DNA from 2 places in the Psychrobacter sp. NPDC078409 genome. Region 1 is predicted to be linked to the other one. Evidence: predicted binding sites of a transcription regulator. Region 1 holds the regulator's gene; the other holds the start of a gene.
The links. The regulator PhoB, encoded in region 1, activates phosphate uptake and scavenging genes when phosphate is short. The targets are predictions, from matches to a motif close to TGTCATNAANCTGTCATAA.
Positions count from the first base shown of each region.

Region 2: the regulator PhoB is predicted to act here: its motif matches at 1,987-2,005, upstream of pstS (phosphate ABC transporter substrate-binding protein PstS).

Region 1 is NZ_JBNNGW010000008.1:48,762-53,998, forward strand. It holds gene fadA (acetyl-CoA C-acyltransferase FadA) at 1-39, shown strand, start outside; gene ACQKC9_RS13200 (isochorismatase family protein) at 325-900, shown strand; gene ACQKC9_RS13205 (HD domain-containing protein) at 1,139-1,768, shown strand; gene asd (archaetidylserine decarboxylase) at 1,863-2,699, opposite strand; gene dtd (D-aminoacyl-tRNA deacylase) at 2,974-3,426, shown strand; gene phoB (phosphate regulon transcriptional regulator PhoB) at 3,539-4,243, shown strand; gene phoR (phosphate regulon sensor histidine kinase PhoR) at 4,302-5,237, shown strand, end outside.
Region 2 is NZ_JBNNGW010000003.1:458,796-464,032, forward strand. It holds gene pstC (phosphate ABC transporter permease subunit PstC) at 1-538, opposite strand, end outside; gene pstS (phosphate ABC transporter substrate-binding protein PstS) at 748-1,914, opposite strand; TPP riboswitch at 2,208-2,352, shown strand; gene thiC (phosphomethylpyrimidine synthase ThiC) at 2,601-4,715, shown strand; gene ACQKC9_RS07945 (fructose bisphosphate aldolase) at 4,840-5,237, opposite strand, start outside.

The DNA of each region.
Region 1 (5,237 bases):
CTTGGCCAAGGTATCGCTACTATTATTGAGCGTGTTTAGTCTTATTTATATAAACAAGATTATTTGAACATTCAATAAGTAGCTACTCGCTAACGAAAAACCTCTAGTCATAACGGCTAGAGGTTTTTTTATGGGTAAAATTAATAGTTAGCCAATTAATAGATCACAGAGTCGAAAAACACAGTATTACGGCGATTAAAAATTATCTCCATTGACGCATTCATGAAACTATGACTAAATAAGAGAAAGATGAACCATGGCACTGTTTATGATAATTCTAAAATAGTTTTTAGTTGCAACTGTCAGCCGTACAAGGAGTGTACTATGTCTACTATGATTAATGATCGCACCTATCGAATCGCTCGTGAGAATACCCAAGCAATGATTGTCGATGTGCAAGAGCGCTTAACGCCGCATATCTATGATCACGAAAATATCGTAAAAAAAACCGTTACCTTGATTAAAGGGCTGCAAGCGCTCAATATTCCAATCATGCTTAATGAACAATATAAAAAAGGCTTGGGCGATACCTTGCCAGAGCTACGCGACGTACTCGAAGGAGACAATGCTAAGAGCTTTGAAAAGGTCACCTTTAGTGCCTGCGATAATAATGATTCATGGCATCATTTGGCTCAGCAGAACCGTAGTACCGTGTTGCTTTTTGGTGCTGAGGCTCATGTCTGTATTATGCAGACGGCACTAGATTTATTGGACAATGGTATGCAGCCTGTCATTATTGGGGATGCGGTTGGTTCTCGTTTTCCTTATGATAAAAAGCAAGCAATTCGCCGTATTCGCCGTGCGGGCGGTGTAATTAGTACTGTCGAATCAATCTTGTTTGAGCTGTGCCGTAGCAGTGAAGATCCTGCGTTCAAAACCATTATTAATTTGATTAAGTAGGTGGTTTAAGCTTTAGTTGCTTAAGAACTTGGATAAATAGAGTTTCAATTTAACCATTTATCTTCTGATTTATAATAGATAGCGCTTGGTAAAATAAGCGCTATTTTTTTGATAACGGTAATAGTCTTTTAACCATTGTTTGATATCAAACTAACTATAATATCTTGAGCAATGAAACTTAAAATTGCCAGAACTTATAAGCATTAAACCAATAACTAGAGAAAGCCAGAGAAAATCAATGTCGCAAGCCAGCTCTATATCAGTCACTCATTCCGAATCTACTTCACATATCGACATTGACGATGTCACTCATTTCTTATTGGAGTTAGATGCGCTCAAACGCGTGAATCGCCGTAGCTATGTGACACAGACTACTCGCAAAGAAAACTCTGCCGAACATTCTTGGCACCTAGCGATGGCCTGTTGGTCGATTGCTGAATTATTTGCGCTAGACGTCAATCACGAAAAATTGCTGAAGATGGCACTGGTACATGATTTGGGTGAGATTGATGCTGGCGATACTTTTTTATATGCCGATACGCGTACTGATGCACACGTCGAAGAGCGTGCAGGCATTGTCAGATTGCAACGTGAGCGAGGCAATGGCATTAGTGATTTAAGCGAGGTTTGGGAAGCGCAGGAAACAGGAAGTAGCAAAGAGAGTCAGTTGCTCAGAGTCGTTGATCGCTTATTGCCGTTTTTACTCAATCTAAATACCAATGGTAAGACATGGATTGAGCTTGGTGTTACGCGCTCGCAGGTGGCGGGTGCGCATGCATTTATCAAAGACAGCTTTCCTCCTATTCATGATTGGCTCTCACATAATATTGAATACGCAACTCAGCAAGGCTGGTTAATTGATGCGTAAATCTGTATAAATAGCAGGCATAAAAAAAGCCTAATTAAGCATGATGATTTACGCTTAACTGGGCTGATACTTTAAGTGTTTTTATACAGGCGTGTTATTGCGCGTTTGCCATTCCTAGCAATTGACCCATTTGCACAACGCTATTGGCTTGCATACTATCTAGCCAGTCAGCCTTTGCTGCTTTTGGTAATACCACGATAGCCGTTGAGCCTAGATAGAAGCGTCCAAGCTCTTCGCCTGCCGCAAACTGCATATCGTGATCCGCTTCCTGTATATCATCCGTGCGAGTAATTTTGCCAGTGGCGACAGTTTCAATACCAGCGACGATCATAGCACCAACCATTACGACAGCTGCTTTGCCATACTTGGTATCAAACATACAGACCAGACGCTCATTACGTGCAAATAAGTCTGGCACGTTAGCCGCCGTAGTATTGTTGACCGAAAACAGGGTGCCAGGTACATAGCGAGTCTTGGTCAATGTGCCAGTAAACGGCATATGCACACGGTGATAATTACTAGGCGCTAAGTAGATAGTTGCAAAACTACCATCAGTGAAATAACTGCCATCTTCACTATCAGCAAGCAGTTGGCCGACATCATAGTGACGACCTTTGGCTTGTAGAAGTTTATGATCTTCGATTTGTCCTAGCTGAGAGATAATACCGTCTGCAGGGCTCACGATACCGTTTGCCGTGGCGTCGATAGTACGAGCGTCTTCTTTTAACTCGCGGGTAAAAAAGTCATTAAAACTCTCATAAGCGTTGAGGCTTTGGCGCTCGTACTCGTCTAAGCTGATATTATAAGCTTTGGCAAAGCTACGGATAAAGGTACGTTTGACATAGGGATGGCGACTGGCGGCCAAACGTCCAGCGACTTTACTGAGCTTTTGCTGCGGCACAAGCTGTTGTAAGGTGGTAAATACATTCATAATAAGGCTACCAAAATAAGGTGTAATGTAATAAGGGCGTGTTGGAGATTCGACCATGGCACTGACAGTGGCTAAAATTGCGCCATACTACGTTGTAAATCTAGATAAGGCATGAGCATTATCGTCGTTTTACGCCTTGTCTGGAACAGTTTTAGCGATCCACAGTACCTATTTGTGAATATCAAACGCGCCTTAATAATAGCTAAGTTAATGACGGTATTTTATCATGGACAGCATATTATTGTATGGCCATAATCTGTTAAGGAATTAGTAAATGAAAGCACTCATACAACGGGTGAAGCACGCTAGTGTGGTCGTCGATCAGCAGTGTATCGGCGAGATTGAGCATGGGGTATTGGCATATGTTGGCTTAGGGCACGAAGACGATTTTGCCGCTGCCCAGCGTATGATTGACAAAATACTGACCTATCGCATTTTTGAAAATGACGATGATCCGGCCAAATTTGGTAAACTGGATAAAAACGTTCAGCAGGTTGCTGGTGGGCTATTATTAGTTTCACAATTTACCTTGATGGCAAAAACAGACAAAGGACGCCGACCAGACTTTGGTGGTGCGATGGCACCTGCTGCGGCGCAAGCATTATTTGAACAACTGGTCGATTATGCCAAAACTAAGCATCCAAATGTGGCAACTGGTCAGTTTGGTGCGGATATGCAAGTGTCGAGCGTCAATGATGGGCCGCTCAATTTTTTACTAGAAATCTGATTTTAGAGTGTCATCAAGCTGTCATAATTAATCCGTTTAATAGGTAGAGACTGGTGAGTATATATCGCCTTTTTACATGCTAGATTTTGTCCTCTAACACCGAGAATGTCCTATGTATAATGAGCAAATTTTGATTGTTGAAGATGAGCCTGCGATTCGTGAAATGGTTGTCATGACGCTAGAGATGGCTGGGTTTGATAGCTTGCAAGCGGCTGACGTATCAGAGGCGCATCAGCAGGTGGTCGATCATAGGCCGTCACTGATACTGTTAGATTGGATGTTGCCTGGTGACAAGAGCGGTGTGGATTTCTGTCGTATGCTAAAAAACGATGAGCTACTCTCTGAAATACCAGTCATTATGCTAACGGCAAAAAGTGAAGAAGACAGTAAAGTTCATGGTTTAGATGCAGGTGCAGATGATTATATGACTAAGCCTTTTTCGACGCGTGAGCTGATTTCTAGAATCAAAGCCGTACTACGCCGCAGTAGCGCGATGAGTAGCGACAAACCTATCGAAATTGGGCAGTTAAGTTTAGATACTAAGAGTCAGCGCGTGACAGCTGCAGGTAAAATCGTTGATGTTGGGCCCACAGAGTATCGCCTATTGGCATTTTTTATGAGTCACCCTGAGCGCGCCTATACACGAACGCAGCTGCTCGATCAAGTATGGGGCGGCAATGTATATATCGAAGATCGAACCATCGATGTGCATATCAAACGTCTACGTAAATTACTGCGACCTTATGACTGTGATACATTGATACAGACGGTACGTGGAACAGGCTACCGATTTTCTAGCCTGATTGAGCCAAGTTAATCTTGTACAAATAATGCCGCAGCGATATAAAGGCCGCGGATAGTGGTAAGGATAAAAAATGGACAAGATAGCGCCAGCAAAAAGTAAGCAATCAGCTCTACTAGAGCAAATATCTACTCAAAGTACAGCAGAGCAACTCAAAAAAATCGGCAGTGCACTACGAGCCCTGCGCGATGCAGTGATTTTGCTCAACAACAATGATGGTCTAGAATGGTGGAATCAGGCGGCGCAAGACTTATTGCTGCTACAGCCAGAAGATAAAGGTCAGAACATTTTTGACTTTATCACTGTACCTGAGTTCCGCCAGTACTATGAAGGTACAACGATACCTAACGATGGTGTCCATATAGAATCATGGCGAGATCCTAGTCGCTACTTAAAGTGCGAACTGACCCCTTTCGGTGATGAAAAACTGCTGTTTGTATATGATGTGACCCGCCTGCGGCACTTAGAGCAAATGCGTCAGGATTTTGTGGCGAATGTCTCGCATGAGCTTAGAACACCATTGACGGTAATGATGGGCTATCTGGAGAATTTCTCCGATCAGCCAGATATGCCGCCGCAATGGCGTCGCGGTTTTGAGCTGATGACCCAGCAAACTGCCCGTATGAACAGAATCGTGAACGACTTACTGCTATTGTCTAAGATTGAAATCGAAGAGTCACACGAGCTACATTACATAGATATGACTAAGTTACTGACCAATATCTACGACGATGCACAGGCCTACAACCAAGCGTACAAACATATTATTCATTTGCATATAGATACCTATGATGGGCTGTACGGGTCAGAGATGTACTTGAATAGTGCGCTATCCAATCTAGTAATCAATGCAATCAAATATACGCCAAAGGGCGGCAATATCACTATCAGCTGGACAAGGACGTCTGATGGTTGCCGTTTCGCGGTCGAAGATGATGGGATCGGTATTGCGTCAGAGCATATCGCCCGTTTGACAGAGCGTTTCTATCGTATCGACAAAGGTCGCAGT
Region 2 (5,237 bases), on a different contig from region 1:
TCATAATGGCAAGCACTAGGGAGGCGGTAAACATACCTAGCCCCATAGGCGCACCTGCAAACAGTTTACCGATAATGGGCAAAGGGCCGACGTGCTCAATAAACCATGGCTGAATGTGATCACCAAAGAACGGCGCAAATACGAATAATCCCCACATACCATAAATGATAGATGGGATACCAGCCAACAACTCAATGGCGATACCAAGTGGCTTTTTGAGGAACTTAGGGCACATCTCGGTTAAAAATATCGCAATACCGAAACTGACTGGAACCGCGATAATAATAGCGATAAATGAGGTGACTAAGGTACCGTAAATAGGCGCTAATGCACCGTATTCATTGGCGACTGTATCCCAGTTATTGCTGGTATAAAATCCCAAACCAAACTCTTGAATACTCGGCCATGCTCCAACAATTAGAGACACCAAAATGCCCCCTAAAGATAGGAGGACGAGTATGGCAAACGCTTTGGTAGAATTCACAAATAAAGCGTCGTAACGTTTTTGTTTAGCCAGTTGGGACCTTAAGTCTGTCATAAGTGTCTCAGCATTGAATGGGATGAATCGAAATATTAAAAAGAGGTATCTCAGGTTTTAACACAACAAACTTAAACGGTATGAGTAAGCATATCTATCGAGATGTATTCATCAAATTTACTGTGTTAAAACCCCTCAAACAACTACCGGAGAATAGTTATTCGAGAGGATAACTTGTCGGTTGCTAAATAGTATTTAGCAGAAACAAATTACTGAGCTGGCTTGTAGACAGGCTGTCCATCGCTACCTTTTACTTCGTTCCACTTCTCTTTGAACAAGGCCACTGCCGTGTCAGAGAATGGTACGTAGTCTAGTTCCATGGCGCTGTCATCACCTTGGGTATAAGCCCAGTCAAAGAAGTTCAACACGCCAGCGACTTGCTGAGGATTTTCTGGTTGCTTATGGACCAAGATAAAGGTCGCAGCAGCGATAGGCCATGCTTGGTCAGTTTCAGAGTTAGTGATGACTTTATAAAAGCCTTCTTGTTGTGACCAATCGATATCACCTGCCGCAGCAAACGTCTCAGCAGATGGCTGTACGATGTTACCAGCTGCGTTTTTCAGTGCAGTATGTGACATCTTATTTTGCTTAGCGTAAGCATACTCAACATAGCCGATAGAGTTTTTCATGCGGTTTACATAGCTTGATACGCCTTCGTTACCTTTACCGCCTGCACCAGTAGCAGAGGTCGGCCATTTGACGGTTTTATCAACACCAACGGTGTCTTTCCAGTCTGGTGAAACCTTGGCAAGATAGTCAGTGAAGTTAAACGTCGTACCTGAACCATCTGAGCGGAATACTGTTGTGATTGGGGCATCTGGCAAGGTCAAATCTGGGTTCATCGCCTTAATTGCAGGGTCATTCCAGTTACTGATTTTACCCAAATAGATATCAGCCAGCGTTGTGCCGTCTAGCTTCAGTGCACCAGGCTCGACACCATCAATGTTGACGATTGGTACAACACCACCGATGACTGTTGGGAACTGGATCAAACCTGCTTCATCTAATTCTTCAGGCGTCATCGGTGCATCAGAAGCACCAAAGTCTACTGTTTTTGACTGGATTTGTTTGATACCACCAGACGAGCCAATCGACTGATAGTTGACTTGGCCGCCGGTCGCAGCATTGTAGTCATATGACCATTTCGCATAGATAGGCTGCGGGAACGACGCACCTGCACCTGTAATATTCATAGCGATATTTTCAGCAGATTTAAAATCTGACGTAGCAGAAGATGCTGTCTGAGAAGTTGTTTCAGCTGTTGTCACAGCGCTACTGCTAGTATCAGCAGTTGGCTCCGCCGTATCTGTTGACTTATTACACGCCGTAAGCATTAATGTACAACTGACGGCCACTGCTAATAACGAATAACGCATGTAGGACTCCTGAAGTTTAACAACGGTATAAAAAAGCATTGCTTGTGATATGCGTGTTATCTTGCCAAATCTTTATGACAGTTTAATGACAACTTCTAGAATCCTTCATTCGCTTTACATAATATTTGAATAATCTGTCTACAACCTAATAATACTAAGCATGCTCATCTATCAACACTCAGAAAAATTATTCACGAAAATATTGAACCATGTGTTTGACGCAGAATATTTGTATCCAAATACCATTAGCCGTTGGTACAGAATTTTGTTAGTATGAAGGCTGATTTACAACACTGACAGACTCGGGGTGCGGTGTATTTTTGGCTCACTTTACTAAACTTGCTTTATTAAAGTAGTCGCCTTGATACATTCGCTGAGAGATCACCCGCCGAACCTGATGCGGTTAGTACCGACGCAGGGAAGTCTTAAGCACTTTGTTATTTATGACAAAGGGCGCGTAGAAATACATTTTTATCGTCACTACTGTCTTAATATGCGTAATGCATAGCCAGATAAGAAGAGAGGATATAAAGCTGCGTCCAATACTTGATGACCACCATGCGCGACGATATTTTTTGGTCGAAGTTGTGGGTTCATGATATAAACTTGTCTAGATGATGGATGCCTACCCCCGCAGATACTGGCGGTGTTGCTTTTATTCAAAAACCAACACGCTAGGACAGCATATGACTACTGCAGACACTACCTCAATTGCACCGAAAGCCCAAACGCATAACCCAGCCGACAACTCAACGCTTGCTTCAAATGCTGCTGACACAACCAACGTCAAAGCAGATAAAAAAGCAGATGCGCTAAAAACCCCTGCTCACCGTGCCGCAAGTGATGCCCGTTTCGAAGAAGATGCGCGCGACCTACACCGTATTCTACCTGCCTCCAGAAAAGTCTATATCGAAGGCTCAAGACCTGACATCCAAGTACCGATGCGTGAAATCAGCTTGGCTGATACGCCTGTTGGTGGTACTGGAGATAAAGACGGTGAGCATAATCCGCCGTTTTATGTGTATGACACCTCAGGTGTATATACCGACCCTAATGTCGATATCGACCTAACACGTGGATTGCCAAAATTGCGTGAGAACTGGATCGCAGAACGTGGTGATACCGAGCAATTAAGCGGCCTATCTAGCTCATACGGACAAGCACGTGCTCGTGATATCAGCACTGCCAATCTTAGATTTGCTCATATTGATAAACCGCGTCGCGCCAAAGCAGGACAGAACGTCACGCAAATGTACTACGCGCGCCGTGGCATCATCACGCCTGAAATGGAATATATCGCCATACGCGAAACGCAAAAGCAGCATGAACTGACCGATATGCGTCAACATGATGGCGAGAGCTTCGGTGCCAATACGCCTCAAATCATCACCCCTGAATTTGTTCGTGATGAAGTGGCGGCTGGACGCGCTATTATCCCAAACAACATCAACCACCCTGAATCTGAGCCGATGATCATCGGACGCAATTTCTTGGTGAAAATCAATGCCAATATCGGTAACTCAGCGCTAGGCTCGTCTATCGATGAAGAAGTATCCAAAATGACGTGGGCCACGCGTTGGGGTGCGGATACCATTATGGATTTATCAACGGGCAATCACATTCATGAAACTCGTGAATGGCTAATCCGTAACTCTCCTGTGCCGATTGGTACGGTACCGATTTATCAAGCATTAGAAAAAGTCGATGGCGTCGCTGAAGATCTTACATGGGAGATATTCCGTGATACGTTGATTGAGCAAGCAGAGCAAGGCGTGGATTACTTTACTATTCACGCTGGCGTACTATTACGCTATGTGCCACTTACCGCAAAACGTTTGACAGGTATCGTCTCACGCGGCGGCTCTATCATGGCGCAGTGGTGTCTAGCCCATCATAAAGAAAGCTTTTTATACACGCATTTCGAAGATATCTGCGAGATTATGAAACAGTACGATGTGGCGTTTAGTTTAGGTGATGGCCTACGCCCTGGCTGCTTGCAAGATGCCAATGATGAAGCACAGTTCGGTGAGCTACGTACGCTTGGTGAATTGACTAAAGTGGCATGGGAGCACGATGTACAGGTAATGATCGAAGGCCCTGGACACGTCGCGATGAACCGCATCAAAGAAAACATGGACTTGCAGCTTGAGCTTTGTGCGGACGCGCCTTTCTATACTTTAGGGCCATTGACCACAGACATCGCCCCAGGTTACGACCACATCACTAGCGCCATCGGAGCTGCAATGATTGGTTGGTTTGGTACAGCGATGCTGTGCTATGTCACGCCAAAAGAACACTTAGGCCTACCAAACAAAAAAGACGTCAAAGACGGAATTATTACTTATAAAATCGCTGCACACGCTGCTGACCTTGCTAAAGGTCATCCAGGAGCACAGGCACGTGACAATGCACTATCTAAAGCACGTTTCGAATTCCGCTGGGATGATCAGTTCAATCTAGCGCTCGACCCTGATACTGCACGTGAATATCATGACGAGACGTTGCCAAAAGACGCACACAAATCGGCACACTTTTGCTCCATGTGTGGGCCTAAGTTTTGTTCAATGAAAATCACTCAAAACGTGCGCGAATATGCAGCAGGGCTGGATAAAGATGCCGCCAACCAAAAAGTAACGCCGCAAACAGGCGACTTAACCGATGCTGGTCATCTGATCAAAGAGGTAGATACAGAGCTCGTTGGACAAGTTGGTGAAGCCACTGCTGAGGAAATTCGTCAAGGCATGGCGGAGATGACTAAAAAATATAACAACGAAGGACGTCAGTTATATAAAGAGGTGTAGGATTAATAACCTATACTTTTGACATAATAAAAGCCCTACTATTTAAGTATTTGCGTACTTATCTAGTAGGGCTTTTTTCGGCTTATTTACTTATGATTTATGTGCGAATTTTTATTTACTACGTTTACACTTTCGACGCTTCATAAATCTCTTCAATTGAGGCATTAATGGTCTCAGCAAACTCACTATCGCTTTGTTGCTTACTCAAGCCTTCGGTAAAAGCACGCGAGAAGCTCGCAATCATACCTGGGTTTTGTTTGAGCTTGGCACAAGCATCGCTACGACTATAGCCACCAGATAACGCCACTACTTTGAGCACTTTAGGATGATCAATCAGCTCCTGATAAAACCCTGCCTCTTCTGGTAACGTCAGCTTAAGCATCACTTGATGTTCGTCATTCAAGCGTTCCAGATTGCGCAGGATATCTGCCTTCAACAGTAGCTCGCACTCATGCTTTTGAGTGCTATCAATATTGACCTCTGGCTCGACGATAGGCATCAAGCCTTTTGAAATAATTTGCT